DNA from 2 places in the Mesorhizobium opportunistum WSM2075 genome. Region 2 is predicted to be linked to the other one. Evidence: riboswitches for the same ligand, from Rfam matches in the RefSeq annotation. Region 2 holds a riboswitch; the other holds the start of a gene.

Region 1 (7,599 bases), 2.1 Mb from region 2:
GCGACCGCATCGATGTCGCGCGCCGCTCCGTCTGGCTGAAAGCGGCTCTCGCCGCCCTCAACGCCCGTGAACTGCGCATCATCGAGGAACGCCGGCTCAGCGACGAGGGTGCGACGCTTGAGGCACTCGGCGAAACGCTCGGCATTTCCAAGGAGCGCGTACGCCAGATCGAGGCCCGCGCCATGGAAAAGCTCAAGGTCGCGCTGGTGAAGCAGAATCCGGAGTTCCTGGCGACAGCCGCCTGATCCCCAAAAGTGTGTGTCAGAGCCCGGAGTGCGTTTGCAACGCGCTCCTACTTGTCGGTGACGATCTTGACCTTGTCGCCGGCCGAAACCGCGGCACCCGGCGACAGCGCATTGAGCACGCGGAACAGGTCGAGCTTGCGGTCGACGCCCACCATCTGCGCGGCGAGCGAGCCCATGGTCTGTCCCGGCTGCACGGTGAGCACGCGGATGTGCAGCGGCTTCAGGGCCGCTTTTTCAGCAGGGCTCAGGATACGAAACGACCCGCTGACCGAGCGTGCCACCGTGTCGAGCGAGGTGCTGGCCGAGGGTGCAGCGGTCAGCAGCCGGTAGACCTGGCCGCCGGCGCGGATCACCGCGATGTCGAACTGCCAGCCTTCGGCGCCGGCATGCGCGGTCGCCGCCTCGTTGCCGTTGATCGTTTCCTGCTTGACAGTGCTGTCGTCGAGACCGGCGACCCAGCCGCTCCGGATGTAGTCGGTCAAGGCGCGGTTCTTGTCGATCGAAACCCCGTCGAAGCGGATGGCTATGTCGCCCGGCCCGGTCGCCGTCACCGCTGCCGCGGAATTGTCGATGATGAAGCCGTCCGGCACCGTGAATGACACACCGAGGCCCGGATGCAGGAAGGTCTCGCCGCGCACGTAGCCTTCCTCCGGCGTATCTCCGTAGAGCAGGCCGTCTATGCCGGCGAGGAAGGAATCGCGGTCGCGCGTGCCGACGCCGGGGGCGCCGAACTGGCGGGCATGGCGCTGCGCCAGGTCGATGCGCTGCGGCGTGTTGGGATGCGTCGCCAGGAAGTCGAGGCTGGCGTCGGTGGCACCGCTGATCGAGCGGAAATCGGTATAGGCCGACATCGATTGCAGGAACCGGCCGGCGGCGTATGGATCATAGCCGGCTTCGCCGATCGACTTGATGCCGATGGCATCCGCTTCCAGCTCCTGGTTGCGCGAGAACTGCGCCAGCCTGAGCTTGCCGCGGATCAGTGCGGCCTTGGCGGTCGGGCTGTCGCCGAGCACGTCCGAGACCACCTTGGTCGCCAGGCCTTCCTCGGCCTCCAGCTGCTGGCGTTGCAGGCCGTGGTTGGCGGTGACGTGGCCCATCTCGTGCGCGATGACCGCGGCGAGTTCGGACGAATCGTTTGCCAGCGCCAGCAGGCCGCGCGTGATGTAGAGATAACCGCCCGGCAGCGCGAAGGCGTTGACGTTGGGCGAATTCAAAATGGTGATGCGGTAGGTCTGGGTCGGATTGGCGGACACCACGGTCAGGCTGCCGACCACCTTGGCGACCATGCGCTCGAGCTTGGGATCGGAATATTCCCCGCCATAAGTCGCCAGGATGCGCGGGTGCTGCGCCTTGGCCAGTTCGGCGAGTTTGTTGTTGGCGCCGACATTGTCGACCGTGATCGGCTTGTCGGACGGCTGGAACCCGGATTCCTGGACTGCCGGAGGTGTGAACATCTGGCAGCTTGCGAGCGCCACGGCAAAACCGGCCAGCGCCAGAAAGCGCGCCAGCGGGTTCCATCTTGGTCTGTCAACGCCGATCGCCAGAACGGCTTCCTTTCGGGTCCCGGCGCATGACCACGAAAATCGGGGGCGATCTTCGGAATTATCATGCGCAAACAAACTACTACAGCATCCGTCACACGTCCCTCGGGGCGTGCGGCGGATGCTGTAGGCAAATCACGGCCTGTGCCGGACCAATAGGGCGGACCTAGCCACACTACGTCTGCCATGGCAAGCAAGCGCCACTTCGCCCGAAGACGGTTTGGCCGTAAATTATGTCCGCTTCCGGGCAATATCTCGTGATACGGCATCCCCAGCACCGGTACCGATATAGTGCCGGAACGCCTCGGGACCAGCCCCGGCAAAGAAATCCTCGGCGGAGCCGGTGGCCGCCACGGCGCCATTGTCCAGAAACACCACATTGCGGCCGATGCGGCGCGCATCCTGCGGCTGGTGCGTGACGAACAGCACCGTCATGCCATGGTCGGCATGGACGCCGGCAACCAGGTCGAGCATGTCGTCGCGCAAAGCGGGCCCGAGCGAAGCGAAGGGTTCGTCGAGCAGCAGCACCGGGCGATCGCGCACCAGCACGCGGGCCAGGGCGACGCGCTGGCGCTCACCGCCCGAGAGTTCGCGCGGCAAGCGTTTTTCCTTGCCGGCAAGGCCGGTGCGCGCAAGCGCGTCGGCGATATCAGCGCGGTCGGCCTCGGTCAGCCGCAGCGACGGCGAGCGGCCGAGCCCGACATTCTGCTCGACGCTGAGATGGGCGAAAAGATTGTTTTCCTGGAACACCATCGACACCGGCCGCGCCGCCGGAGGCGCGCCGCCGACATCGGCCCCGCCGATCAGCACACGGCCGGACCGTGGCGTCTCGAACCCGGCGACCAGGTTGAGCAGCGTCGACTTCCCCGAGCCGCTCGGCCCCATGATGGCGGTGATTTCCGCCGCGGCGAACGCGACATCGAAGGTGAGCGGCGCCTCGCCATAGCTGAACGAAACCTTGTCCAGCCGCACCGGAACACCTTTCCTGCCAATCGCCCCATCAGACATCGCGGGCCATTCCTTTTCCCAGCCGGTCCGCTGCCAGGACCAGCGCCAGGCAAACCAGGCCGAGCAACAGTGCCAGGCCGGCGGCGTCCGCGGTGCGGTAGCTGCCCATGCGCGCCAGCAGAAGGTAGGGCAATGTCTGCACGGAATCACTGCCGAACAGCGCGATGACACCGAGATCGCCAAGCGACAGCGCCATGGCGAAGGCGAAGGCGGTGGCGAGCGGCCGCCGCAGCGACGGCCAGTCGACCAGCCGCAGCCTGGCCCAGCCCGCTATGCCGAGCTGCGCGCAGAGCCGTTCGTGACGCTCGCTGCCCGCATCATAGGCGGGACGGACCGCGCGCAACGCGAAAGGCATCGCCATCACCGCATTGACGGTCACGACCATGACCGGGGCGATGGCGAAGACATCGCCGGCATGGCGCAGCAGCAGGAACCAGCCGGCGCCGATGACGATGGGCGGCACGACCAGGACGAACCCCGCGCCGGTATCGGTGGCGTGTTCGAGCAGCGTCCTTGGCCCGGAGCGGCGGTTCAGCGCCAGCGCCCTGCGCGCCATGGTCAAGGCCAGCGACAGCATCACCGAAAGCAGCGCCGACAGGAAGGCCAGCACCGCACTCGTCAGCGTCGCCTGCCGGACCGCGGCCTCGCCGGCGAGCCGGCCGAGATCGGCGCCAAGCCCGGAGATCACCGTGGCCGCCATCGGTCCGGCAACGAACAGCAGCGCCAGCACGATGAGCGCCGCGTTCAGCCAGGTCTCGGTCCGGTTTACGGAGAGATAACGGCGCGGTGCAACCGGCAGGTTGGTGTCGCCGACGACATTGGCGCCAAGCCGCGTCAGCGCCAGCACCACGATGAAGGTCAAGGCGATCTGCAGCAGCGTCAGCGCGACCGCCCGCGCCGGATCGAAATCGAAGCGCAGCGCCTGATAGATGCCGACTTCCAGCGTCGTCGCGCCTGGTCCGCCGCCGAGCGTCAGCACGATGGTGAAGGAGGTAATGCAGAGCATGAAGACGAGCCCGGCGACGCCGGGCAAGGCGGCGCGCAGCGTCGGCCATTCGATCAGCCGGAACGCCGGCCGCGCGCCCATGCCAAGCTGGCTCGCCAGCCGCCACTGGTCGGCAGGAATGGTCTGCAGCGCCTCGAGGAACAGCCGCGTGCTGAGCGGCAGGTTGAAGAAGACATGGGCGACGAGGATGCCGGACAGGCCGTAAATGCCTGGCCAGCCCTGCCCGCCGACCGCGCCGAACAGACCGGCGAAATAACCGGCGCGGCCGTAGAGCGCCAGGATCCCGAGCGCCGCGACGATGGCCGGCAACGCCAGCGGCACGGCAAAGAGCTGCAGCATGAAGGCGCGGCCCGGGAAGCGCGGGTGCCGCGACAGGGCGCGCGCCACGAACAGCGCCGGGGTGACGGACAACAGGGTCGAGAGCGCGGCCTGCCAGAGCGTGAAGCGCACGACGCGCAGCAGATAGGGATCGAAGGCCGCCCAAGCGCCCGTGAGATCGTGGGCGCCCTCGACAAGCAGCCCGGCAAACGCGCCACCGATCAGCAGCGCGATCGCGGAAAGCGCGATGATGCCGGCGCTGACGCGGGGGTCAGACGCGCGTTGCACGCTGGACCGCCTGTCTGCGCGTCGCGGCACTTACAAAGGATTGTGCTCTACGGCGCCCCCCTCTGTCCTGCCGGACATCTCCCCCACGAGGGGGGAGATTGGCAGTTTCCGCGCTTAGCTTATATCTGCAGCGTCGGCGATTTGCGAAATCACCGATGACGTTCGATCTCCCCCCTTGTGGGGGAGATGTCCGGCAGGACAGAGGGGGGCGCCGTAGAGCAATCATCTTCGGTCGGTTTGCCTCAAAACTACCTGCTCATCACCGCCAGCCACTCATCCACCCAGGCCTTGCGATTAGCGGCGACCTCCTCGGGGCTGAACAGCAAGGTCTTGGTCGGCTTGACCAGTTTGCCGAAGGCCGGGTTGAGCGGCTTGTCGGTCTTGCCGGCGGGGAACATCCAGTTGGTCTCGGGGATGGCGTCCTGGAACTTCGGGCTGGTCATGAAGGCCATGAACTTTGCAGCCAGCGGGTTCTTGGCGCCCGTGGTGGTGATGCCGGCAACCTCGATCTGCAGGTATTCGCCCTCCTCGAAGGACGCCGCCTGGTAGCGCTCGGTGTTCTCGGCGATCATGTGATAGGCCGGCGACGTGGTGTAGGACAGCACCATCGGCGCCTCGCCCTTGGTGAACAGGCCGTAGGCCTCACTCCAGCCCGGCGTCACCGTCAGCACCTTCGCCTTGAGCTTGGCCCAGGCCTCCGGCGCCTTGTCGCCATAGACCGATTTGACCCACAAAAGCAGGCCGAGACCCGGCGTGGAAGTGCGCGGATCCTGGATGACGATCTTGTCGTCGGCACTGCCCTCGACCAGTTCCTTGAGGCTCTTGGGCGGTGTCTTGAGCTTCTGCGTGTCATAGACGACGGCGAAGTAGCCATAGTCGAAGGGGACGAAAGTATCGTCGCTCCAGCCACCCGGCACATCGACGTCGGACACCGCGCCATGCGGCGCGAACAGGCCTGTCGCCTTGGCATCGGCGGTGAGATTGGTGTCGAGGCCGAGCACGATGTCGGCCTTGGTCGAGGCCCCTTCGAGCTTGACGCGGTTGAGCAGCGCCACGCCGTCGGCGACCGAGACGAACTCGACATCGCAGCCGCATTCGGCCTCGAATTCCTTCTTCACCACGGGGCCTGGACCCCAATCGGCGGTGAAGCTTTCATAAGTGTAGACGGTGAGCTTGTCCTTGGCCAAGGCCGGCCCGGACAGCGCCAGAACCGCTGCCGAGACAAGAGAGTATAAAAGCGTGCGCATCGGCGCCTCCTTCGTTCGAGTTGAAAGGAATTGAGGCGTCGGACTGTCCGAAACGTCTAATCCCTCCGCCGGTACAAACCGGATCAGGTTCAGCGGGTTGGCGAGACTGCCTCTCAGCCGGTCCGCGAAGATCGCGTCCGGCACCCCGTTAGAGCGTTTCGACACATAGGCCGGGCCAATGAACCGCGCAAGTGGGAGTTTGCCGCCTTCCGTTTCGCGTGTCGGGCTGGTAAGGGCCACACGATATGAGCACATTCACCATCCTGCTTGGCGGCGATCTCATCCGCACGCCGCGGCTCGACCGCCAGATCGAAGGCTGCCGCGTGATCGCCGCCGACGCCGGCATCGGCCATGCGCGGCTGCTCGGCCTTGTCCCGGAACTCTGGGTGGGTGATTTCGATTCGGTGCCGGCTAATCTGCCTGACGATCTGGCCGCCGTGCCCCGCCAGACCTTTCCGGCGGAGAAGGACAAGACCGATGGCGAACTGGCGATCGCCGCCGCACTCGAACGAGGCGCGACCCGCCTGGTGCTGGCAGGCGCTTTCGGCGGCAAACGGGCCGACCACGCTTTCCTGCATCTGTCGCTCGCGCTGCGGCTGGCCGAGACCGGCACCGGAGTGGTGCTGACCAGCGGCGCCCAGGAAGGCGTGCCCTTGCTGTTGGGAAAGACGGGTTTCGACTATACCGACGGCACGCTGTTTTCGATCCTCGGCTTTTCAGACCTCGCCGGCCTGACCGTCACCGGCGCCAAATGGCCGCTGAACCAGGTCGAGGTGGCCTTCGGTTCGTCGCTGACCATCTCCAACGAGGTCCGGGGGGGCCTCGAAATCGCGCTCGGCCATGGCCGCGCGCTGCTGCTCGCTCATCCCTATCCCTTGCCCGAAAGCTGACATGGCCCCGCCTCTTCTCAATCTCGACGGGATAAAACTGACCTTCGGCGGCACACCGCTGCTCGATGGCGCCGCCTTGACCGCTTCGGCCGGCGATAAGATCGCGCTGGTCGGCCGCAACGGCTCGGGCAAGTCGACGCTGCTCAAGATCGCCGCCGGCCTGATCGAACCCCAGGACGGCGAGGTGTTCCGCCAGCCGTCGGCGACCGTGCGTTATCTGCCGCAGATGCCCGACATGGAGGGTTTTGCCACCGTGCGCGCCTATGTCGAGGCGGGGCTCGGGCCCGCCGACGATCCCTACCGCGCCAGCTATCTGATGGAGCATCTCGGCCTGTCGGGCGAGGAACGGCCGAACGATTTGTCCGGCGGCGAAGCCAGGCGCGCCGCCCTTGCCCGCGTCATGGCGCCGGAACCCGACATCCTGCTGCTTGATGAGCCGACCAACCATCTCGATCTGTCGGTCATCGAGTGGCTGGAAGAAGAGCTTGTCCGCACCTCATCGGCACTTATCGTCATCTCGCACGACCGCCGTTTCCTCGAACGCGTCTCGCGCGCCACCATCTGGCTCGACCGCGGCCAGACCCGCAGGCTCGACAAGGGTTTTGGTCATTTCGAGGAATGGCGCGATCAGGTGCTGGAAGAGGAAGAGCGCGAGCAACACAAGCTCGGCCGACAGATCGTGCGCGAGGAGCACTGGCTGCGCTATGGCGTGACGGCGCGGCGCAAGCGCAACATGCGCCGCCTCGGCGAGTTGCAGACCATGCGCAAGAGTTTTCGCGGCCATCGCGGCGCCGAGGGTTCGGCGACCATGGTGGCCAGCGACGCCGCCGAATCCGGCAAGCTGGTGATCGAAGCCAAGAACATCGAGAAGAGTTTTGGCGATCTCACCGTGGTCAAGGGATTCTCGACCCGCATCCAGCGCGGCGACCGCGTCGGCCTCGTCGGACCGAACGGCGCCGGCAAGACGACGCTTTTGAAGATGCTGACCGGTGAATTGGCGCCGGATGCAGGCTCGGTGCGGCTCGGCACCAATCTGGAGATCGCCACGCTCGACCA
Region 2 (7,599 bases):
CCAAGGGCGAGTACGACCAGGCCATTGCCGACTACGATCAAGCGCTGAGGCTCGATCCAAAGCTTGCCCTCGCCCGCAAGGGCCGCCAGATCGCCATGGCGGCGAAAGCGAACGCCTCGAAGATGCCAGGCAAAGCCGTTGGCGAGGCGCCGGCCAAGCCAAGCAGCGCTTCGCCAGCCGCGCAGGCGTTCAGCAAGGGCTGGACGCTGCATGAGAAGAACGACTATGACGGCGCCATAGCCCTGTACGGCAAAGCGATTGCATTCTTTCCGGCGTTCCACGACGCCTATCTGGCCCGAGCAATGGCCTGGGAGGCCAAGCGGGACTACGCTCATGCCGTCGCTGACTACAGCCAGGCGATCGCGCTCAATCCGAATCTTGCCGAGACCTACTACGACCGCGGCCAGAACCTCGGTTTCCAGGGAGACTACGACGGTGCGCTTGCGGACTACGACAAGGCCATCAGTCTCAATACCAGGGACGCAAAGGTCTATGCCGATCGGGGCCTCATATGGATGGGTAGACATGAGGACGCCGCAGCGCTGCGCGATTTCGAAAAGGCGCTCGGCCTCGACCGCAAGAACCCTTTCGCCTATTTGGGCCGGGGCGTGATCCGGATCAGCAAGGCGGACTATGACGGGGCCATCGCCGATCTCAGCCAGACGATAAAGCTCAAACCAGATTTCGCCACCGCCTACAAAGTGCGCAGCAAGGCGTGGGACGCCAAGGGCAACCACAAGCGTGCCGAGGCCGACCGCAAGAAAGCGCTGAGCCTCGGCGGGAAATAGACAGTTTAGGGAGGGTCGGCGATGGCGCGTTGGAGAAGCTTGGGCGTGGCGGCGGTCGCCGCTTTGTCTTTCGTTGCGGTAAAGATATTGCCTTGGGCGCTCGGCTTTGCCGGCGGCAAATATCTCTACCAGACAGTGGCGGGCTCGCCCGATCCGCAGACCCTGACCACAGCTCAGGTGAGCGAACAGATTCAGAGCCAGGGAAGCCAGATATTCATGGCAATCCAGCAGGAGTTTCCAGACGACTATGACGCCGTCGTGGAAAAGATCACTGCCGTGGCCAGACTTGGAAGCGTGGAGCAAGTGCGAAACACGAGCAGGATGGCGGTCGCCGGCCTCAGGCGAAGATACGCATCCCTGCTGTCTTCGTCCCCAGACAGCAATGCCGCCGAGGCGCTGCGTGCACAATTGGCCATGCTCAACCATATCATGGCGCGGGAAGCCCCAGTCACTTGCAACAACTACCTTCGCAACGGGCCGGACGCGCTCAGCATGCCGGATCGGGATTTCCTGACCGACATGGACAAGATCGGAGCCACCCTGTTCCACGCCTTCGGCGCAGCGAAGAAGAGCGGTCTGGCTGCCGCTTCAGCCAGCGATGAGGACTGGTCACTGCTGGCCGACGCCTTCATCAACGCTGGCGGCACTCCCACCGAGATGAATGCAATTGCCAATGTCAGCCCGGAATTCGAAGGTCTCTGCCCGGCAGTCGCGAAACTATATACATCCGCTCTTTCACTGCAGGGCGAGCCCGGGCGGCACGTCAAAACAACTTTGCTCTATGAGATCGCCCGGAATTAGCCGAGGTCTGCGCATCCGCGCGATTGATGAGGACCCATCAGTTCCGAGAGCCGGATTGCCCCCTTAGCCCAGAGTTGAATTGCTGAAATACTTCGTGAAATCAGGGCGTTGCGTCAGAACCTTGCCATCGGCGTCATGCAGAATGCCCGCTGTGAAGAGATAGTCGCCGATCGCGTCCATCTTGGCCGGATCCATCGTGCCGATGGCGCCGTTTTCCGCGCGCAGATAGTGCCCGTCGATCAGCGCCTTCAGCGAGGCCTTGATCAGCGCCGGATTGGTCAGCGCATCCTTGTTGGCGGTGATGAGCAGCGCGGCCGCTTCATCGGGATGCTCGACGGCGAACCGGTAGCCGCGCTGCGTCGCCTGGATGAAGGCCTCCGCAAGCTTAGGGTTCGCTGACAGATACGCCTCGCTCGACGAGATCAGCGTCGTGTGCTCGTCGGGCACGCCATAGTCGGCATAGACGAAGCTGCGCTGATGGACGCCTTTGAGTTCCGCCTCGACGCCCTCCCAGGTCAAAACCTCCAGCGTGAAGTCGACGGTGCCGTTGGCAAGGGCTTCGTAGGCGGAGGTGCCGAGCGTCACCGTTTCGAAATTGCCCTTGCCGCCATCGTGGCGGATGATGGTCGAGATCAGCGCGTTTTCCCAGGCGCTGCCAAAACCGCCATAGGTCAGGCCGTCAAGGTCCTTCGGGCTCTTGATGTCGCTGCGCGCGGCATTGAACACCAGCCGGCCGGTTTCGGATTGCACCACGGCGTAGACGGCTTTCAAGTCCGCTCCGGCGGTTTTCTGGGTGAACAGGCTGATGGTGCCGTTGATGCCGAAATCGGCGACACGGTTGGCGACCAGCGTGCCGGCGCCGGTATCGCTGTAGGGCAGAATGTCGACCTCGAGGCCGGCGTCGGAATAAAACCCCTTGTCGCGGGCGACGAACAGCCCGATGTGGTTGGTGTTGACCGTCCAGTCCAAAGCGACGGTGATTTTCTGCATCGCCGCGAAAGAGCGGCCCGGTCCGGCGATCAGCGGAAGACCGCTGGCGAGGGTAAGCAGCAAGGCCTGCCGGCGCGTCAGATCAGTCATGGTCATGTCCTTTGGAGGTTGAGGGTTGAGCAAAATGTCGAGGATCTCGGCCTCGAGTGCGATGGCCTGGCGCGCGGCGGCACCGGTCGGGTCGCGCGGACGCGGCAACGGCACCCTGATCTCACGCAGCACACGGGCCGGGCGCGCCGACAGCACATAGATGCGGTCGGACAGGTATACGGCTTCGCGCACATCGTGGGTGATCAGCAGTGCCGTCCAGCGATGGTGCCGCCACATCTGCTCGAGCCAACGCTGCATGGCGGCGCGGGTCAGTGCGTCGAGCGCGCCGAAAGGCTCGTCGAGCAAAAGCATGTCGCGCTCCTGCACAACCGTGCGCAACAGCGCCGCGCGCTGGCGCATGCCGCCCGAAAGCTGCGCCGGAAAATGCCGCTCGAAGCCGACAAGTCCGAATTCGGCGAACAGCGGCGCGACCCGCGCCCGTGCTGCCTTGCGCTTGATGCCTTGCACTTCGAGCCCGAGTGTCGCGTTGTCGAGGATGCGCCGCCACGGCATCAACGCATCGCGCTGCGGCATGAAGGCAAAATGCCGGCCGTGATCGTCGAGCGGCACGCCGTCGAACAACATCTCGCCTTCGCCATGTTCGGCGCCGGTCAGAAGCTGGAACAGCGTCGACTTGCCGGCGCCCGACGGTCCGAGGATCGAGACGAATTCGCCGGCACCGACGTTGAGCGAAATGTCGGCAAGAACGTCGAGCCCGCCAAACGCCTTGCGCACATGTCGCAATTCGAGCCGGCTCATCTCCGCGCCGCCTTTGCCGCGGCTTGCTTGCCCGCGGCCCGTTCCCAGGGCATGGCCAAGCGCTGCAGCAGCACCGTCAATCCGAACAGGATGAGAGTAAGCGCGGCGCTGACGCCGACGGCGGCCAGCACCAGGTCGGGGCGAAAATTGTTCTTGGCGTTGAGCATGTAGATGCCCAGCCCCTTGGCGGCACCCGCATATTCGGCGAAGATGGCGCCGACGACGGCATAGGTGATGGAGATCCGCAGGCCAGCGAAGAAATATGGCAGCGCCGAAGGCAGCCGCGCCAGCACGAAGACGCGCCAGCGCCCCGCCCCCATGGCGCGTAGCATCTGGCCGATCTCGGGCTCGGTTGCCTCATAGCCCTCGACCAGCGCCACCAGCATCGGGAAGAAGGTAACCAGCGCCACCAGCATGATCTTCGGCGCCAGCCCGAAGCCGAACCACAGCACCACCAGCGGCGCGATCGCAACCAGCGGCAAGGTCTGGCTGATGATGAAGACGGGAAAAAGCGCGCGCCGCAGCGGCTGGAAGAAGTCGACCAGCATCGACAGCGCGAAAGCGGCGCTGAGCGAAAAGGCAAAACCGATGAGCGTGGCGCGGATGGTGGGAATGGCGTTGTCGACCAGCGCGTCACGATTGAGCATCGCCTGCTCAAAGACACGCGAGGGCGCCGGCAGCGTCGTCGGCTTGATGCCGGAATAGGTAGCATAGAGTTCCCAGGCCACGAGCAGCAACCCAACCGACATTACGGCCGGTACTGCCTTGGCGAGGATGCCCGCGAGGTGACGCGGGCGGCTGAATGACGATGAGACCACGAGAGGACAACCTTGACGGTCGCGCATCGGCGCGAGCGGTTCAGACAGCAGTGGGGCTGTTGGCGGAAACCGTGACGTCGAGGGTTACGTGGCCGGCACCCGGCCCGAAGCGGCAGAAAGCTTCGTTGAGCGCCGAAAAGATCGCGCCCGTATCACCGCGCAGTTTGGTGCAGAAATTCTTGGAGCGATCGTAGACGCCGGACTGTTTCAAGAAATCGATGCAGCCATAGATCTCGTCCATGTGGTCGCCAGTACCCATCACATAAAGCGAGAATTGCGCCGCCGCCGGCTGGCCGGTGGCGACCGCGCCATGCACGGCTGCGATGGCGGCTTCCTTGCGCGGGCAGAGCGGCCCGACAGGTCCGCCGAAGGCCTCGGAGCGGCAGATCGGATCGTCCGGCTCGCCTGGGCAGCCACGCGAAATGGCGGCTGACAAAACGCAATGCTTGCCGCTGTGCGCGGCCGCCACGAACAGGTCGCGCAGAGCCGGGAACAGCACTTCGGGCGGCCCGACCAGCAAGGTCGAGATGTCGTCGGTCTCGATCCTGAGCCGGTCACGATAGGGATCGAGCGCACCGAGCGCGCCCAAAATGACGCCGACGAAATCGTCGGCCATGGGATATAGGGAAATCTGTGCGCCTGAAAACATAGCCCGCCTCGCTCCGCTGGTATTACCCAGATCAGCTTCTAGGGTCTGTGGGCTTGCCGCCCCCGTCTCAGCCCCGACCGTACGGAGCACCCCTGTGGATGGGCGCGTTAAAGCACCATTCGATCGATTGGGGAAGCCGTTTTTTTCAGCGAACTGCGCCAAAAGCATTGCGCCAGAGTGGGAGCGATTGGCTCTGGCGGCGCGAGAATTTATCGGGAACCTTCATCGGACCGAGAGGTTGTCCCACCAGTCGCTACGCGACGAGTTCACAGAAAATGGAGACAAACCATGTTCATGAAAATCCTCGCAGCTTCGACGCTCACCATCGGCCTGGCCGCATCGGCCATGGCGCAGAGCAATGACACAAGCGGCACCAACGGAGCCGGTAGCGGCAGGTCGGTCACGGTCGATCCGAATACGCCAGCTTCGCCCAACACCGTCGACCCGTCGGTGACCAACAGCACGACTGGCACGCTGGATGATATGAACTCCAACGCGGATCGGAATTGTCCTGCCCATCCGCAGGGCGCGCAGCCCGATGCCAATGGCATGTCGCCGGGTACCACCGCGCCGACGGTTAACGACAAGCATTGCGGCAAGTAGGATTTGCAATGAGAAGAAACCGCGGAGCGAGCGCTCCGCGGCTTCTCAAATCCTGTCGTATGACTGAATCTACGGTACCGCTTTTTCTCGAACCGGCAGCTTCCAGCCTGGCCTGACGAAATGGCAGGTGTAGCCGTTGGGATATTTCTCCAGATAATCCTGATGCTCCGGCTCGGCCTCCCAGAAAGCACCGACCGGCGCGACTTCGGTGACGACCTTGCCGGGCCACAGGCCCGAGGCATCGACATCGGCGATGGTGTCTTCGGCGACGTTCTTTTGCTCGTCGCTGGTGTAGTAGATCGCCGAACGGTAGCTCATTCCGACATCGTTGCCCTGTCGGTTGCGTGTCGTCGGATCGTGGATTTGGAAAAAGCGCTCCAGCAGCGTGCGATAGCTGATCACGGCCGGATCGAAATTGATCTCGATCGCCTCGGCGTGCGTGCCATGATTGCGATAGGTGGCGTTTGGCACATCGCCGCCCGAGTAGCCGACACGGGTCGAGATGACGCCGGGATAGCGCCGTATCAAATCCTGCATGCCCCAGAAACAGCCGCCGGCAAGTACTGCGCGTTCGGTCGAAGTCGCCATGTCACCTCTCCTCAAAAGCAATTCACGGAAAACGGACCGCGATTTCCGTCTTGAATTGCACGACAACAAATTGGATTTCCCATAAATGGGCACTGTCGGCGACTTCGTCCAGTCGCCCGAGCGCGGCGCCGGCGGTGCGTGCGGCCATGCCCCGACGAAATGGCACGACGCGGAACCGGATCCGTGGACTTCAGCTGTGCGGTTGTCCAGCCGGGCTGTCGACAGCAAGCGGCAGGCGCGTGCCGGGCGGGATGGCGGCAAAACTGATCGCCACCGGCGGCGCCTCTTGCGACCAGTTGAAAAGAACGGTCTTGACCGGAATGTTGTCCAGCCATGAGTGCAACTGCGGTGGCACGCCATGGCCCAGCCAAACCATCAGCATGCCGTGGTCGTGCAACCGCTGCAGTGTGATCCAGGGCGCGAACCGCATATCGAGGTCGGTGAAAATCGACGGCTTGTCATAGGCATTGAGACCCGCCAGCATCGCCAGATTGGTGTCGCCGCCGACGATGTCGAGTCGGCCGGGCACAGCCGCGTGCCAGACTGCCTCGGCCTCGTCCGAGATCGGTCGTGCCGGCCAGCAAACGGCGTCCATGCGCCCGCGCACATTGCAGTCCGTCCAGCGGATGGCCGCATAGGCGCCTGACATGCCGACGATGCAGATGAATGCGCAGATCGTCAGTTTTCGCATCTCTGTGGCGCCGAGCCGATGGCCCAAGAACGCCAGCGCGACGACGCCGACAAGATTGTACATCGGCGCGCCCCAGGCTTCGCCTGTGCCGGTAAACAGCGAGGCGACCATGACCAGCGCCGCGGGCCCAAGGCCCATCCACATGAGATAAACACGCGAGCCGCGCTCGACGGGCTCTTGCGGAGCCGGCGAGCGCCGCAGCAGCCCTGATATCGCCAGCACCAGAAAAAAGCCGGAGAGCCCGGCCATCTGGACACCGGCATAATAAAGGCGCGCTCGGTGTTCAGTCACCCATTCGTCACGGCCGGCGAAATAGGTCAGCGGCAGGAAATCGATACGGTAGAGCTCGACGGCCAACGGCGTGGCGACGGCGAGAAAGACGGCAAGGCCAAGCCACGGCCAAGGTGTCGCCAGCCGGCTGCGCGCGCGCGCATCGGACAACAGCCACAGAGCGCCGAAGGCGAGCAGCAGGCCGGTGGAGAATTTGGCATAGAGCCCGACGCCCGAGACCAGCCCGAGCGCGAGCCACCAGCCCGGCCCGCCACCACGGCCGGCGCGCCAAAGCAGCCAGCAGATCGCCGCCCAGAACGGCATCTGCGCATAGTCGTGATTGAATTGCGGGGTGGGCCAGCCAAAGAAATAGACCGATGGCATCAAAAGCACGGCAGCCAGCGCCCGGCTATGACCCAGCATGTCGCGGGCCAGCAGATAGACCAGGATGAAGGTCGCGGAGATGGTCAGCTGGGCGAGCAGATATTGCGGCCAGCGGAACGATCCGGTCAAAAGATGGCTGGTCTCGAGCAGCCAACCAGGGAGCTGCGG

What was found. Region 2 has a riboswitch for thiamine pyrophosphate ahead of MESOP_RS16725 (YkoF family thiamine/hydroxymethylpyrimidine-binding protein). Riboswitches for the same ligand answer to the same signal wherever they lie in the genome.
Region 1: another riboswitch for thiamine pyrophosphate. It lies ahead of thiB (thiamine ABC transporter substrate binding subunit); the one in region 2 lies ahead of MESOP_RS16725 (YkoF family thiamine/hydroxymethylpyrimidine-binding protein).

What each region holds. Positions count from the first base shown of each region.
Region 1 is NC_015675.1:1,385,215-1,392,813, reverse strand. Features, by position in the region: gene MESOP_RS06645 (RNA polymerase factor sigma-32) at 1-245, shown strand, start outside; gene MESOP_RS06640 (M48 family metalloprotease) at 293-1,699, opposite strand; gene thiQ (thiamine ABC transporter ATP-binding protein) at 2,018-2,794, opposite strand; gene thiP (thiamine/thiamine pyrophosphate ABC transporter permease) at 2,787-4,406, opposite strand; partial or broken gene MESOP_RS36735 (ABC transporter ATP-binding protein) at 4,461-4,618, opposite strand; gene thiB (thiamine ABC transporter substrate binding subunit) at 4,655-5,653, opposite strand; TPP riboswitch at 5,697-5,811, opposite strand; gene MESOP_RS06620 (thiamine diphosphokinase) at 5,899-6,543, shown strand; gene MESOP_RS06615 (ABC-F family ATP-binding cassette domain-containing protein) at 6,545-7,599, shown strand, end outside.
Region 2 is NC_015675.1:3,466,186-3,473,784, reverse strand. Features, by position in the region: gene MESOP_RS16750 (tetratricopeptide repeat protein) at 1-788, shown strand, start outside; gene MESOP_RS16745 (hypothetical protein) at 834-1,589, shown strand; gene MESOP_RS35670 (ABC transporter substrate-binding protein) at 1,653-2,669, opposite strand; partial or broken gene MESOP_RS35665 (ABC transporter ATP-binding protein) at 2,676-3,428, opposite strand; gene MESOP_RS16730 (ABC transporter permease) at 3,425-4,273, opposite strand; gene MESOP_RS16725 (YkoF family thiamine/hydroxymethylpyrimidine-binding protein) at 4,287-4,895, opposite strand; TPP riboswitch at 4,886-4,999, opposite strand; gene MESOP_RS16720 (hypothetical protein) at 5,184-5,498, shown strand; gene msrA (peptide-methionine (S)-S-oxide reductase MsrA) at 5,568-6,086, opposite strand; gene MESOP_RS36565 (hypothetical protein) at 6,109-6,234, opposite strand; gene MESOP_RS16710 (glycosyltransferase family 39 protein) at 6,277-7,599, opposite strand, start outside.